2 regions of the Bacillus sp. SRL337 genome follow, and region 1 is predicted to be linked to the other one. Evidence: a T-box and tRNA genes for the amino acid it is inferred to sense, from the RefSeq annotation. Region 1 holds a T-box; the other holds one or more tRNA genes.

Evidence for each region. The T-box of region 1 lies ahead of AC4E8A_RS17395 (valine--tRNA ligase). A T-box ahead of a tRNA ligase gene usually reads a tRNA of that ligase, here a tRNA-Val.
Region 2: it has a tRNA-Val gene. The T-box ahead of AC4E8A_RS17395 (valine--tRNA ligase) is inferred to sense a tRNA for this amino acid. The anticodon was not compared.

Annotation. Positions count from the first base shown of each region.
Region 1 is NZ_OZ481793.1:3,414,715-3,423,016, forward strand. It holds gene AC4E8A_RS17380 (vWA domain-containing protein) at 1-666, opposite strand, end outside; gene AC4E8A_RS17385 (sensor domain-containing diguanylate cyclase) at 822-2,531, opposite strand; gene AC4E8A_RS17390 (bifunctional folylpolyglutamate synthase/dihydrofolate synthase) at 2,654-3,949, opposite strand; gene AC4E8A_RS17395 (valine--tRNA ligase) at 4,031-6,676, opposite strand; T-box leader at 6,747-6,970, opposite strand; gene AC4E8A_RS17400 (hypothetical protein) at 7,134-7,325, shown strand; gene ysxE (spore coat protein YsxE) at 7,341-8,302, opposite strand, start outside.
Region 2 is NZ_OZ481793.1:177,415-185,716, reverse strand. It holds gene rocF (arginase) at 1-679, opposite strand, end outside; tRNA gene AC4E8A_RS00995 (tRNA-Lys) at 2,563-2,635, opposite strand; tRNA gene AC4E8A_RS00990 (tRNA-Gln) at 2,640-2,714, opposite strand; tRNA gene AC4E8A_RS00985 (tRNA-Tyr) at 2,780-2,863, opposite strand; tRNA gene AC4E8A_RS00980 (tRNA-Thr) at 2,871-2,946, opposite strand; tRNA gene AC4E8A_RS00975 (tRNA-Val) at 2,992-3,067, opposite strand; tRNA gene AC4E8A_RS00970 (tRNA-Glu) at 3,072-3,146, opposite strand; tRNA gene AC4E8A_RS00965 (tRNA-Thr) at 3,165-3,238, opposite strand; tRNA gene AC4E8A_RS00960 (tRNA-Asn) at 3,241-3,315, opposite strand; rRNA gene rrf (5S ribosomal RNA) at 3,323-3,439, opposite strand; rRNA gene AC4E8A_RS00950 (23S ribosomal RNA) at 3,704-6,639, opposite strand; rRNA gene AC4E8A_RS00945 (16S ribosomal RNA) at 6,964-8,302, opposite strand, start outside.

The sequences.
Region 1 (8,302 bases):
ATTCGTATAAAGAGTATACTGCTGATTATTGTATCTAAGGGAAGTCGGTTCACCATCCGTAAGAAAGATGATGTATCTGGAAGCGTCCCTCATTCCTGAAAACTTTGTCAGCGCATAATCCAGAGACTGAGTATAGTTTGTTCCGCCTTCACTGAAGTCATATTCACTGCACCAAATAATAAAACATGACCGGTCCCCATAATCAAGATTCTCTGCCATTGCCTTGATGCTGCTGATTCCTTCAGTCGGCTCGACTTTCTTATTCCCGTTGGACTTGTAACTCACATCACTGTCAAAAGGGACAAAATAATATTTATCATTGCTTTGTTTATTCTGCTCAAAAAATTTAAGAGATTCTTTCAATGCGTTTTCGGCACTGGTCGCTTTTTTGACGCCGCCATATGTATCTTTCATAGAACCTGAGGTGTCATGCACAAAAACGACATCGATCGGCTTCCGTTCCTCATTCGTTGCCTGTCCCCTCGGCGTCAAATCAATGTCCAGTCTGCCCAGGGCATCCCCGGTTTTAGGTTTGACATATTCTGTTGCACTTGGTTGCACGGAAAATTCAATGGAAGGTTGAGCTGATGCGTTAGCCTGTGAGGTATATGATATGAAGCTGAATATGAGTGCAAGAATGATCCCAAAAGAAAATCTCTTTTTCAAATCCGCCCCTCCTTTTTTGTCATTTATTGTAAAATAATAATTGCTATTCACTACTTATCTACTATTATATCAAGCTTATTCCCCTTTACATAGACCAAAGTGCTCAATCCGACGAATTTTTACAAATATAAAAAACCCCGCTGTTCAAAACGGGGTCAGGATGACTTCACATATTCAGCAACCCGGTTCCTTCCCGCCTGTTTCGCCCCTGTGTACAAGGCTCTGTCAGCGTGCCTTATCAGGGACATATTGTCATCGGCGTCAATCGGGGCTGTTGCCACCCCAATACTTGCCGTTACCTTCAGCGAAATGGTCTTTCTCTCGACTTCAAGATTGCTATGTAAAATGAACGGCCTGTCCGCTATTGTTCTGCGTACAATTTCTGCAATAAGGAAGGCATCTTCTTTAGTGGTATCCGGAAGCAGGATGACAAATTCCTCGCCGCCATATCGGGCGACCGTCCCTTCTTCTCCAATTAGTGTTTCCAGCCTTCTTGCCAGGTCATAAAGAATCTCATTTCCACTTTGATGTCCATAGGAATCATTGACTGATTTAAAGTGATCGATATCGAGCATGATTAAGGAAAGGCAGGCGCGATCCCCGCTCTGCATGGCGGTGAATTCACTTGAAAGCAGGTTTTCAAAGTATCTGTAATTATAAAGCTTTGTTAAGGCACAATGTTCACTGTTCCGCTTAGTCATTTCATAATGGCGGGCATTCGCTATGGCGACGCCGAGATACGAACATAAAATATCCACAATCATCAGCTGATATTTTTTGTACGCCCTCTTTTTAGAAGAAGCTAAAAGCAGAACCCCTCTTACCTTTTGATTCCTGACAATAGGAACAGACAGGACACTTTCTACATCCTCAGGCATATACCCTTTGACTACCTCTGTCCAGTCTGATTTTGTATGAAACAGTGCGGATTTCCCTGTTCCCCACACAATTCCGCTGATTCCTTCATTTTTCTTCAAAGGCGGAAGATTAACGGGTTTGTTTTCATTGTTTTCAACCCTTCTCAAGAGAACCAGTTCATCTCCTTTTACATCCAATATGTAAGCATATTGGACCGGAAGCGTCTGGAGGATTTTATCCAAAAACAGCTGAAGCACCTCATTCACTTGAAGGCTCTCAGTAAGCTGATGCCCTATTTCAACTGCTTTTTGCAGATACTGATTGATTTGTTCTGATGAGTTATAGAGCCTCAGGATCATGGCACCAGATATAAACGGCAGGCCGATCAGGAATATTGAAATAGGGCCGATCCCATATTGAAGATAGAATAATCCCAGACCCATGGGAAACATGATCAGCATCGCTGAGAAGTCCCATTTCAGATCGTCACCGAATAACTTGATTTCCCTATTGAGGAAGGCATGGAAGCCTACTAATAATACCTGGTTTAAGAGAATAGCAGAAACCTGATAGATGAGGGCAGGGAAAAATATCGATTCTACAGGCGTATACCCGATGGTGCCGCCAATAGAAAAATACACCAGACCGCTGAATACTGACATAAGGAAGAACATGATCGAGTTCCAAGGCAGCCGGTACAAATCACTTTTCCCTATCCGCAGGCGGATCATATAAGTGAAAATGGCAATCTGCAGCAGAACCACTTCAAAGAACAGGCCGAATTTTAAGAATGCCGCCAGCGAAACCCATTGTATGAGCAGAATCGGAAGGCCATTAATGACTATCGGCATGACCGAAATGATGATCGTAAAGACAATAAACGCCAATATACTAAGTACATCAACGTTAACCGGAGGAAAATATTGATAGGTAAAATAAATCCCTGCAGGAACCAGCAAAGCCCAAACTGCCCATATGATCGTTTCCTGAACCTTAGTAATCGTCATCAACCTCCCTCCTTCCTTCTACTCTGTATAGTAAAATCTACCCATTTTAGTTAAAAAGTCACAAGTTTAAGAATATTTTATCAAACTACACCAGAAAAGTCATGAAAAATTTACAAATACTATCAGTTGTCTACAACCTTCGGCCTCACGGCAGATAAAAAGTACAGCGACCCTGTTACAATCAATATATCTTCTTCCCGGCCATCTGCTATGAAGTTTGCCACATAGGTTTCCCAGTCTCTTACAACGCGGTGATTCCCTCGTTGAAAGTGTGCTGAGAGTTCTTCTGGAGATGCAGCTCTTGGAAAGTCGAAAGTGGTCAACGCGATTTCAGATACTTTTCCTTCAAGCTTCTTAAGCATGGAGGTCAGGTCCTTGTCTTTCAATGCAGCAAATAAGATTTGAACATTCTTCCCCTTAAATCTCGTGTCAATCGTGTTGATCAGTGTCTGCATCCCTTCAGGATTGTGGGCCCCGTCCAAAAAGACAGCTGGAGTGTCATTCACTTTATCCATCCTCCCCGGCCAATGAGCGGAAACCAATCCATTTTCGACGGCTTTCTCTTCGATTTGAAATGAATATCTTTGGTTTAAAAGATAGGCAGCTTGAACCGCGAGGGAAGCATTTTCTGTTTGGTGCCTGCCGATCATTCCGATTTCAAAACTTCTTTTTCCACCTTCACTAAAAAATTCAAATCTCTCTCCGTTCTGAGAAGGGCCTTCGTACTTGATTTCAAAATCCTGATTGAGCATAAATAATTCTGCTTGCATTTCTGACGCTTTAGATATTATTACTTTTTGGGCATCCTCCTGCGAAGCTGCCGTTATGACAGGCTTTCCGTTTTTTATGATTCCCGCTTTTTCAAAAGCGATTTCCGCGATCGTATCACCAAGGAATTGAGTGTGGTCCATTCCTATATTCGTTATGATCGAAATCAATGGGTCGATAACATTCGTGGAATCGAAACGGCCCCCTAGTCCAACTTCAAACAGAACAATCGGGACTGGATTGATGCGGGCAAAATAATATAAAGCCATACATGTAATGACTTCAAACTCTGATGGCCCTCCCCATTCGGTTTCCTCCAGCTCCTCTGCCAGCGGGATGACGACGTTTACCAACTCCACAATTTCCTTATCCGAGATCGGTTTTCCATTGACGCTGATTCTTTCATTGAATACTTCAAAATATGGTGAAGTAAAAGTTCCTGTGTCATACCCTGCGGATTCCAGTATGTTGCGCAGGAATGTCAAAGTGGAACCTTTTCCATTCGTTCCGGCAATATGAACAGCCTTCAGTTCATTTTCAGGGTGGTTCAGTTTTTCCATCATCCACTCCATCCTGCTTAATCCAGGCTTTATGCCAAGCCGTAACCTGGAATGGATCCAGTCCACTGCCTCCTTATATGTATGTGCCATTTTGACCTCCTATCGAAAATCGGGACCGGTCTTACAGACGTTATACCTCGTCCTTGACCAGTCCCGTACTTTCACAAGTTATTATTGACCTTTTAATTCCTTGATTCGCGCTTCAACAGTACTGCGCTTTTCAAGATAATCGGCTTCTTTGGCCCGCTCTTCATCAACAACCTTTTGGGGAGCCTTACTGATGAACTTCTCATTGTTCAGCTTGCCTTGTACCCTGGAAACTTCTTTATTCCATTTTTCCAATTCTTTTTCAAGTCGGGCGATCTCTTCCTCGATATTGATAAGCCCTTCTAATGGAAGAAATAATTCAACACCTGTTGCGACAGCTGTCATGGCTTTATCAGGAGCTTCAATTTCTGTGGAAATCGTCAACTCTTCCGGATTACAGAAGCGCTCGATGTAGCCTTTGTTCTTTTCAAGTGTGTTTAATGTTTGCTCATCTTTCGCTTTCAAAAGCAGCTTGATTTGTTTGCTTAACGGTGTATTTACCTCGGCGCGGATATTCCGTACCGCCCGGATGATTTCAACGAGCAGCTTCATTTCTTCAGCAGCGCCTTTATCCGAGAATTCTTCTTTTACTGACGGCCATTCAGCAACCGTAATAGATTCGCCTTTATGCGGCAGGTTCTGCCATATTTCCTCGGTAATAAATGGCATGAATGGGTGAAGCAATCTCATCGTATTATCAAGAACATAAGCCAGGATCGACCTGGTTGTTTTCTTCGCAGATTCATCTTCCCCATATAACGGCAGCTTTGCCATTTCAATGTACCAGTCACAGAAGTCATCCCAGATGAAATTGTAAAGGATGCGGCCGACTTCACCGAACTCATAGCGGTCAGCTAATTTCGTTACCGTTTCAATGGTTTCATTCAATCGCGTCAGAATCCATTTATCCGCAACTGATTTTTCACCCGTCAGGTCGATTTCTTCATATTTAAGACCATCCATATTCATCAAGGCAAATCTTGAAGCATTCCAGATCTTATTGGCAAAGTTCCAAACAGATTCAACCTTTTCGGTAGAATAACGGAGATCCTGTCCTGGAGAACTTCCTGTAGAGAGCATATATCTTAACGCATCTGCCCCATATTGATCGATCACTTCCATGGGATCGACACCATTTCCAAGGGACTTACTCATCTTACGGCCGTCTTCTGCCCTTACAAGACCGTGGATCAGAACATCTTTGAAAGGGCGTTTCCCTGTAAACTCAAGTCCTTGGAAAATCATGCGTGAAACCCAGAAACCGATAATATCATATCCTGTTACAAGCGCATCTGTCGGATAATAGCGTTTGAAGTCTTCAGCTTCAGTGTTCGGCCAGCCCATTGTAGAGAACGGCCATAACGCTGAACTGAACCACGTATCCAGAACATCCACTTCTTGTCTCCAGTTCTCGATGTCCGCCGGTTCTTCCTTCCCAACGTAAATTTCACCTGTTTCTTTATGATACCAAGCCGGAATGCGGTGTCCCCACCACAGCTGGCGGGAGATGCACCAGTCGCGCGTGTTTTCCATCCAGCGAAGGTATGATGTTTCAAAACGGTCTGGAACGAATGTAACCTTATCTTCTCTATTTTGAAGCTCTATCGCTTTGTCAGCAAGTGGCTGCATCTTAACAAACCACTGAGTGGATAGGTAAGGCTCTACAACCGCTCCGCTTCGTTCAGAATGGCCGACAGAATGCATATGATCTTCAATTTTGAAGAGAACACCGGTCTCCTGCAGGTCTTTAACAATTTGCTTGCGGCAGGCGAATCGATCCATTCCCTGGTATTCTCCTGCATTGCCATTCATTGTTCCATCTTCATTCATAACCAGGATGCGATCAAGATTGTGGCGGTTCCCGATTTCGAAATCATTTGGATCATGGGCTGGTGTAATTTTAACGGCTCCTGAACCGAATTCCATATCTACATAATCATCTCCGACAATCGGAATCTCACGGCCGACGATTGGAAGTGTTACTTTCCTGCCGATCAGATGCTTATAGCGGTCATCTTCAGGATGTACCGCAACTGCTGTATCCCCCAGCATTGTTTCAGGACGTGTAGTCGCAATTTCAATATGCCCTGATCCGTCAGCCAATGGATATTTCATGTGGTAGAAAGCGCCTTGAACATCCTGATGGATAACTTCGATATCGGAGAGCGCCGTCTTCGTTGCTGGGTCCCAGTTGATGATATATTCGCCGCGGTAAATCAAGCCTTTTTCATATAGTGTAACAAAAACTTCTTTAACCGCGTCTGAAAGGCCTGCGTCAAGGGTAAAACGTTCCCTTGTGTAATCAAGTCCGAGCCCAAGCTTAGCCCACTGTGCACGGATGTGTTTTGCGTATTCCTCTTTCCACTTCCATGTTTCTTCAAGGAACTTTTCACGGCCAAGGTCATACCTTGTTTTTCCTTCATTGCGAAGCTTTTCTTCAACTTTGGCCTGAGTGGCGATGCCGGCATGGTCCATTCCCGGAAGCCATAGTACATCATATCCCTGCATCCTTTTCATTCTTGTCAGGATGTCTTGCAGTGTTGTATCCCATGCATGCCCCAAATGCAGCTTGCCTGTAACGTTTGGCGGCGGGATAACGATTGTGTATGGTTCTTTCTCTTTGTCACTTTCTGCTTCAAAAAATTTACCGTCCAGCCACCATTGGTATCTTCCGCTTTCAATCGATTGCGGATCATATTTGGTCGGCATGCTGATTTCATTGTTTTCCATGATCTCATCCTCCTTATAGTTGGTGCCGCTTTGTGGTTTTTTCCAGAAATATAAAAAAACTCCTCTCGTCTAAAAGGACGAGGGAGCTATTCGCGGTACCACCTTTTTACACAGGCTAAATTGACACCTGGCACTTCATTGAGATAACGGCTTTAAACCGGTTTCCGCTACTGGTCTTTCACGGAAACTGCTCAAGGGCGACATTCCTTTGTCTTTACCTGGGAAATCTTTCAGCAGATGATTTCCCTCTCTGGAGGCGAGTTTCAAAGTACTCTTCCCTTTCGTTGCATTTCGAATGTATTAACTATTATTCAATATAGTATAGGATATTAATTCTATTCGTCAATCATTATCGCCCATTTTTTTAAAAATAATGCAAAAAACTTTTCCGGACAAATGCGGAACAATCAAATATTCTTCACATAGAATAATATAAATCATGTTGGGAGGAGATCATTTGCGGAAAAAATATAATCCCTATTTACTGCCTCCTTGGCTTCGGACCTGCAGAAACGTTGGTAAGCAGTTCAGTATCCCATTCTGTATTTTTCAAGGGATCAGGACCATACTCATCCCTACCACATTTGATGTCTTATTACTGGCGATTTTCATCGGCCTTGCGGTTGCCCTTTATTTTGAATGGTTATAAAAAGGAGCTTCTCCCCTAAGAGGATGAAGCTCCTTCTTGTGCTTTCTGCTGCGCTTCTTTTTTCCGTTGTTCCCACTCTTCCCACTTCATCACGATATATTCTGTATTTTTCAACAGCCAGTAGTGATGCTGCAGTTTCCTCAGGAACTTGATTTCATTCCGTTTTTCTTTTGGGGTTTCATGATATTTTTTGACAACGGTAATCAGGCCGCTCGGGTAAGCGAGATAGCTTAAGAATAACAATTTTTCCTCATTCCTGAATGAAAAATGGCTGCAATATGTCATGAGCCAGTCAAAACATTCATCATATGCTTTCGGATACGTCTTCAGGGTTCTAGAAAGGAACGGCAGAAGGTCATGAATCGGAGAAGCGATCCTGGTGTTTTCAAAGTTGGAAAAATAACCTGATCCCCTTTCATCATATAAAAAATGTTCAGGGGAGATCTTTCCGTGTACGACGACACTCCTGACCTTTTCAAGCTCCTTCGTTTCCTCATACCAGCTGTCAAATCTCTTTCTCGCAAATTTCAAAGCCTGCGAGGCGTCCGCGTAATACATACAGTACGTCAGCTGAAATGGTGACATGTACCATTCCTTTTCACACAGCTCGATATACTCCTCAAGGAAATTTTGATCTTTTTCCCACCTGGAATTCAAGGTTTCGTAATGTTCCTCACGCTCCTCTTTCCCTATTTTTTGATCTTTGGAAGAGAGGGTATGAAGCCTGGCCAGCTCCCGGAAAAGTGTCTGATGCCTTTCGAAGTGATTTTCTTTTACCTCGTTTGCCAGCCAGGGCATGACATAATACAAATCATTCTCCTGCCAAATCGCATACCTTCCGTCGAGGGTCGGATAAATCGGCACAATCCTGTGATAACCTGACTGAAACAGATGCTGGACATTCCTGACAAAGTCCACTCCCTTCCCCGCAGGTATCTTTTTGACAGCGAGCGTCCCCTTTTCTGTATACACTTTTT
Region 2 (8,302 bases), 1.4 Mb from region 1:
GGTCGAGTGACAGGTGAACGCCATCGGTTTTCTCCTTCAAGTAGCTGATTGCCTCCTCCATCACCTTCGTCATGCCCATGCGATCGACTTCATGCATTGTAAACACTTTGATTCCGCGATCCTTGATCAATTCCCTCTCACCTTCATCCAAGGAGCGTGCCCCAATGATGACGATGTTTTCAGGCTTTACCTTAGGAGAATAGCCGCCAATACCGGTCAGGCTTTCATCGCCGATTCCTAAAGATACAGCAAGCGGCATCCCATGGATATTGCCTGATGGCGAAGTGTCGCTTGTATTTAGATCACCATGTGCGTCATACCAGATGACACCAAGATTCTCATAGTGTTTGGAAACCCCGGCAAGCGTCCCGATGGCAATGCTGTGATCTCCACCAAGCACAAGCGGGAAGTCATTACTTGCAATGACCTCATCCACTTTATCCCCAAGCTTCTGATTCCCCTCCGCAACCGCTTTCAAATTTCTCAATGTTGAATCTGAGGTATGTACTCTTTCAGGCTGGGCGATTTCAATGTTCCCCAAGTCATTAATCGTATGGCCAAGTCTCTCTAACCTCTCTGCCACTCCCGCATAACGGATTGCACTTGGTCCCATATCTACACCACGGCGCATCTGCCCCAAATCCATAGGCACGCCAATAATTGAAATATTCTTCTTCATACCAGTTCCTCCTCATCCTTTACTACCTCCATTGTAACGAACAAAACCAAAATGACTCAACCGGACAAGATAGTGTATATATATTCAAAAGCGGAAGCGGGCGTTAAGCGCCGTACGGATTGGAGGGCTTTCGTATGAGATAAAGGAAACACGAAGTGCGGCAGCGATTCGATGTTGACTTATCGCAAGGAGAGAGACCGAAATCCGCTAGGCGCTGCCCGCTGGAGCTGGACGGATCAAAAGCGGAGGGAGCCTGCCCAGCGGCGTACAAACTGGACCGCCTCCGCATGAGATAAAGGAAACACGAAGAGCGGCAGCGATTCGATGTTGACTTATCGCAAGGAGGAGGAGGGAAGTTTGCTAGCCGTTAGGCTCCCGGAGCTGGACGGATCAAAAGAGGAAGCGGGCGTTAAGCGCCGTACGGATTGGAGGGCTTTCGTATGAGATAAAGGAAACACGAAGAGCGTTAGCGATTCGATGTTGGCTTATCGCAAGGAGAGAGACCGAAATCCGCTAGGCGCTGCCCGCTGGAGCTGGATGGATCAAAAGCGGAGGGAGCCTGCCCAGCGGCGTTCAAACTGGACCGCCTCCGCATGAGATAAAGGAATCACGAAGAGCGGCAGCGATTCGATGTTGACTTATCGCAAGGAGAGAGACCGAAATCCGCTAGGCGCTGCCCGCTGGAGCTGGACGGATCAAAAGCGGAGGGAGCCTGCCCAGCGGCGTTCAAACTGGACCGCCTCCGCATGAGATAAAGGAATCACGAAGAGCGGCAGCGATTCGATGTTGACTTATCGCAAGGAGAGAGACCGAAATCCGCTAGGCGCTGCCCGCTGGAGCTGGACGGATCAAAAGCGGAAGCGGGCGTTAAGCGCCGTACGGATTGGAGGGCTTTCGTATGAGATAAAGGAAACACGAAGTGCGGCAGCGATTCGATGTTGACTTATCTATAAAAAGCGGAAAAGACCTGTTCAGCTGCGTACGGACTGGACTGACTCAGTATGAGATAACCGAAATACAACGAACAGAGTGAGTTGATGTTGACTTATCGCAAGAAGGAGTCGGGAAGTACGCCAGCAGCTAGGCCTTGAAGCTGGATTCGCATGGAGGAGGAGGGATAAGGCAGGCCTTCTCCATTATTCACCCCATTACAAACCAACTCTCCTTCTATAATAGGGTGTTTCTCCGCTATTCACCCCATTACAGACCAACTCTCCTTCTATAATAGGGTGTTTCTCCGCTATTCACCCCATTACAAACCAACTCTCCTTCTATAATAGGGTGTTTCTCCGCTATTCACCCCATTACAAACCAACTCTCCTTCTATAGTAGGGTGTTTCTTCGCTATTCACCCCATTACAAACTAACTCTCCTTCTATAATAGGGTGTTTCTCCACTAATCACCCCATTACAAACTAACTCTCCTTCTATAGTAGGGTGTTTCTCCGCTATTCACCCCATTACAAACCAACTCTCCTTCTATAATAGGGTGTTTCTCCGCTATTCACCCCATTACAAACCAACTCTCCTTCTATAGTAGGGTGTTTCTTCGCTATTCACCCCATTACAAACTAACTCTCCTTCTATAATAGGGTGTTTCTCCACTAATCACCCCATTACAAACTAACTCTCCTTCTATAGTAGGGTGTTTCTCCGCTATTCACCCCATTACAAACCAACTCTCCTTCTATAGTAGGGTGTTTCTTCGCTATTCACCCCATTACAAACTAACTCTCCTTCTATAATATTGTTTTCCTTCATTAAGCAATTCACAAATGACTGAACCGCTTTTTGAGGTGTTCCATCTGACAGTCTGGGCATCAGGAACAATAACTGAACACAAAAAAAGCTTCCAGACATAAGTCTGGAAGCTTTTTTTGTGATGAGCCATGAAGGATTCGAACCTTCGACCCTCTGATTAAAAGTCAGATGCTCTACCAACTGAGCTAATGGCTCACAATGGCTGGGCTAGCTGGATTCGAACCAACGCATGTCGCAGTCAAAGTGCGATGCCTTACCGCTTGGCTATAGCCCAATATCAGCGAAAATAAAAAGGACATTCATTAACATGTCCATTTTCTGCTCTATGTATTCAAGAAATGGTGGAGGGGGGCAGATTCGAACTGCCGAACCCGAAGGAGCGGATTTACAGTCCGCCGCGTTTAGCCACTTCGCTACCCCTCCAAATGAGTGGTGCCGGCAAGAGGACTTGAACCCCCAACCTACTGATTACAAGTCAGTTGCTCTACCAGTTGAGCTACACCGGCACTAATTTGAAAATGTTTATATTTTATTAAGTTGTGACAAAATCATGGTGGAGGATGACGGGATCGAACCGCCGACCCTCTGCTTGTAAGGCAGATGCTCTCCCAGCTGAGCTAATCCTCCGTAATGGTGACCCGTACGGGATTCGAACCCGTGTTACCGCCGTGAAAGGGCGGTGTCTTAACCGCTTGACCAACGGGCCGATTTTATAAAACTAGTAAGCTTCCAACCGGGCTCGAACCGGTGACCTCTTCCTTACCATGGAAGTGCTCTACCTGACTGAGCTATGGAAGCAATGGCTCCGCAGGCAGGACTCGAACCTGCGACCGATCGGTTAACAGCCGATAGCTCTACCACTGAGCTACTGCGGAACGAAAAGCCTGGCGACGTCCTACTCTCACAGGGGGAGATCCCCCAACTACCATCGGCGCTGAAGAGCTTAACTTCCGTGTTCGGCATGGGAACGGGTGTGACCTCTTCGCCTTAGTCACCAGACAATTATTGCTTGTAAATTGAAAGGACAGATTTATTATAACAAGATTTTTTATAAAATCAAGTGTTTTTTAAATTGTTCTCTCAAAACTAGATAAAGGTCATGAAGAATCAGAAAGGATTCCGAGTTTCGCTATTTTGCAATCCAGCTCCGGCGGCTAGAAGCTCGGGGTCATTAGCCATCAATCAGCCGAGGGCGAAGAACACCCTCATCTGCTTGCTGTCTAATGCCTGTCGCTTCTGGTCAAGCCGCCTGTGCTTTTTAACGTGGTTAAGTCCTCGATCGATTAGTATCTGTCAGCTGCACGTGTCGCCACGCTTCCACCTCAGACCTATCTACCTGATCATCTTTCAGGGATCTTACTCACATAAAGTGATGGGAAATCTCATCTCGAGGGGGGCTTCATGCTTAGATGCTTTCAGCACTTATCCCTTCCGCACATAGCTACCCAGCGATGCCTTTGGCAAGACAACTGGTACACCAGCGGTGCGTCCATCCCGGTCCTCTCGTACTAAGGACAGCTCCTCTCAAATTTCCTGCGCCCACGACGGATAGGGACCGAACTGTCTCACGACGTTCTGAACCCAGCTCGCGTACCGCTTTAATGGGCGAACAGCCCAACCCTTGGGACCGACTACAGCCCCAGGATGCGATGAGCCGACATCGAGGTGCCAAACCTCCCCGTCGATGTGGACTCTTGGGGGAGATAAGCCTGTTATCCCCGGGGTAGCTTTTATCCGTTGAGCGATGGCCCTTCCATGCGGAACCACCGGATCACTAAGCCCGACTTTCGTCCCTGCTCGACTTGTAGGTCTCGCAGTCAAGCTCCCTTGTGCCTTTACACTCTGCGAATGATTTCCAACCATTCTGAGGGAACCTTTGGGCGCCTCCGTTACTCTTTAGGAGGCGACCGCCCCAGTCAAACTGCCCACCTGACACTGTCTCCCACCCCGATCAGGGGCGCGGGTTAGAAGTTCAACACAGCCAGGGTAGTATCCCACCAGCGCCTCCACCGAAGCTGGCGCTCCGGTTTCCAAGGCTCCTACCTATCCTGTACAAGCTGTGCCAAAATTCAATATCAGGCTACAGTAAAGCTCCACGGGGTCTTTCCGTCCTGTCGCGGGTAACCTGCATCTTCACAGGTACTATAATTTCACCGAGTCTCTCGTTGAGACAGTGCCCAGATCGTTGCGCCTTTCGTGCGGGTCGGAACTTACCCGACAAGGAATTTCGCTACCTTAGGACCGTTATAGTTACGGCCGCCGTTTACTGGGGCTTCGGTTCGCACCTTCGCTTGCGCTAAGCACTCCCCTTAACCTTCCAGCACCGGGCAGGCGTCAGCCCCTATACTTCGCCTTACGGCTTCGCAGAGACCTGTGTTTTTGCTAAACAGTCGCCTGGGCCTATTCACTGCGGCTCTCTCGGGCTTGCACCCTACCAGAGCACCCCTTCTCCCGAAGTTACGGGGTCATTTTGCCGAGTTCCTTAACGAGAGTTCTCTCGCTCACCTTAGGATTCTCTCCTCGCCTACCTGTGTCGGTTTGCGGTACGGGCACCTTTTTCCTCGCTAGAGGCTTTTCTTGGCAGTGTGGAATCAGGAACTTCGGTACTATATTTCCCTCGCTGTCACAGCTCAGCCTTTATGGTGACGGGATTTGCCTCATCACCAGCCTAACTGCTTAGACGCGCATATCCAACAGCGCGCTTACCCTATCCTCCTGCGTCCCCCCATCACTCAAACGGAAAAGAGGTGGTACAGGAATATCAACCTGTTATCCATCGCCTACGCCTTTCGGCCTCGGCTTAGGTCCCGACTAACCCTGAGCGGACGAGCCTTCCTCAGGAAACCTTAGGCATTCGGTGGACAGGATTCTCACCTGTCTTTCGCTACTCATACCGGCATTCTCACTTCTAAGCGCTCCACCAGTCCTTACGGTCCAGCTTCTCAGCCCTTAGAACGCTCTCCTACCACTGACACCAAATGGTGTCAATCCACAGCTTCGGTGATACGTTTAGCCCCGGTACATTTTCGGCGCAGAGTCACTCGACCAGTGAGCTATTACGCACTCTTTAAATGGTGGCTGCTTCTAAGCCAACATCCTGGTTGTCTAAGCAACTCCACATCCTTTTCCACTTAACGTATACTTTGGGACCTTAGCTGGTGGTCTGGGCTGTTTCCCTTTCGACTACGGATCTTATCACTCGCAGTCTGACTCCCATGGATAAGTCTTTGGCATTCGGAGTTTGTCTGAATTCGGTAACCCGATGAGGGCCCCTAGTCCAAACAGTGCTCTACCTCCAAGACTCTTACTACATGAGGCTAGCCCTAAAGCTATTTCGGAGAGAACCAGCTATCTCCAAGTTCGATTGGAATTTCTCCGCTACCCACACCTCATCCCCGCACTTTTCAACGTGCGTGGGTTCGGGCCTCCATTCAGTGTTACCTGAACTTCACCCTGGACATGGGTAGATCACCTGGTTTCGGGTCTACGACCACATACTCATTCGCCCTATTCAGACTCGCTTTCGCTGCGGCTCCGTCTTTCCGACTTAACCTTGCATGGGATCGTAACTCGCCGGTTCATTCTACAAAAGGCACGCCATCACCCGTTAACGGGCTCTGACTACTTGTAGGCACACGGTTTCAGGTTCTATTTCACTCCCCTTCCGGGGTGCTTTTCACCTTTCCCTCACGGTACTGGTTCACTATCGGTCACTAGGGAGTATTTAGCCTTGGGAGATGGTCCTCCCAGCTTCCGACGGGATTTCTCGTGTCCCGCCGTACTCAGGATCCACTCAAGAGGGAACGAAGTTTCGACTACAGGGTTGTTACCTTCTGTGACGAGCCTTTCCAGACTTCTTCGTCTACTTCATTCCTTTGTAACTCCGTATAGAGTGTCCTACAACCCCAAGAGGCAAGCCTCTTGGTTTGGGCTAATCCCGTTTCGCTCGCCGCTACTCAGGGAATCGCGTTTGCTTTCTCTTCCTCCGGGTACTTAGATGTTTCAGTTCCCCGGGTCTGCCTTCCATACTCTATGTATTCAAGTATGGATACTGCACCATTACGTGCAGCGGGTTCCCCCATTCGGAAATCTCCGGATCAAAGCTTACTTACAGCTCCCCGAAGCATATCGGTGTTAGTCCCGTCCTTCATCGGCTCCTAGTGCCAAGGCATCCACCGTGCGCCCTTTCTAACTTAACCATCGGCGAACGATAAGCTTCGGATTGCGGCGTTGCCTTCGTTTCTTCCGCTGCTCATGTACGGTAAGGTACACTCCGCTGCTCAGAAACACGGGCGCCTTGCACTCCTCGCTTCTCCTTCACCTTAGTTTAAAACAATATCTCATAAGAGATATCCTAAAATGGCGAATTCTCGGTTCTTTCTTGACTTTCTTCATGACTATCTTTATCTAGTTTTCAAAGAACAATGTTTGATGGTGGATTTGTTTGCTTTCGCAAAAAATCTTATTGAACCATCAAAACTGAACAAAACAAAATCAACGCGTCACGTCTCATATATCCTTAGAAAGGAGGTGATCCAGCCGCACCTTCCGATACGGCTACCTTGTTACGACTTCACCCCAATCATCTGTCCCACCTTAGGCGGCTGGCTCCAAAAGGTTACCTCACCGACTTCGGGTGTTACAAACTCTCGTGGTGTGACGGGCGGTGTGTACAAGGCCCGGGAACGTATTCACCGCGGCATGCTGATCCGCGATTACTAGCGATTCCAGCTTCATGCAGGCGAGTTGCAGCCTGCAATCCGAACTGAGAACGGTTTTATGGGATTTGCTAAACCTCGCGGTCTTGCTGCCCTTTGTACCGTCCATTGTAGCACGTGTGTAGCCCAGGTCATAAGGGGCATGATGATTTGACGTCATCCCCACCTTCCTCCGGTTTGTCACCGGCAGTCATCTTAGAGTGCCCAACTGAATGCTGGCAACTAAGATCAAGGGTTGCGCTCGTTGCGGGACTTAACCCAACATCTCACGACACGAGCTGACGACAACCATGCACCACCTGTCACTCTGTCCCCCGAAGGGGAACGCCCTATCTCTAGGGTTGTCAGAGGATGTCAAGACCTGGTAAGGTTCTTCGCGTTGCTTCGAATTAAACCACATGCTCCACCGCTTGTGCGGGCCCCCGTCAATTCCTTTGAGTTTCAGTCTTGCGACCGTACTCCCCAGGCGGAGTGCTTAATGCGTTAGCTGCAGCACTAAAGGGCGGAAACCCTCTAACACTTAGCACTCATCGTTTACGGCGTGGACTACCAGGGTATCTAATCCTGTTTGCTCCCCACGCTTTCGCGCCTCAGCGTCAGTTACAGACCAGAAAGTCGCCTTCGCCACTGGTGTTCCTCCACATATCTACGCATTTCACCGCTACACGTGGAATTCCACTTTCCTCTTCTGTACTCAAGTCCCCCAGTTTCCAATGACCCTCCACGGTTGAGCCGTGGGCTTTCACATCAGACTTAAGAGACCGCCTGCGCGCGCTTTACGCCCAATAATTCCGGACAACGCTTGCCACCTACGTATTACCGCGGCTGCTGGCACGTAGTTAGCCGTGGCTTTCTGGTTAGGTACCGTCAAGGTGCCGCCCTATTCGAACGGCACTTGTTCTTCCCTAACAACAGAGCTTTACGATCCGAAAACCTTCATCACTCACGCGGCGTTGCTCCGTCAGACTTTCGTCCATTGCGGAAGATTCCCTACTGCTGCCTCCCGTAGGAGTCTGGGCCGTGTCTCAGTCCCAGTGTGGCCGATCACCCTCTCAGGTCGGCTACGCATCGTCGCCTTGGTGAGCCGTTACCTCACCAACTAGCTAATGCGCCGCGGGTCCATCTGTAAGTGGTAGCCGAAGCC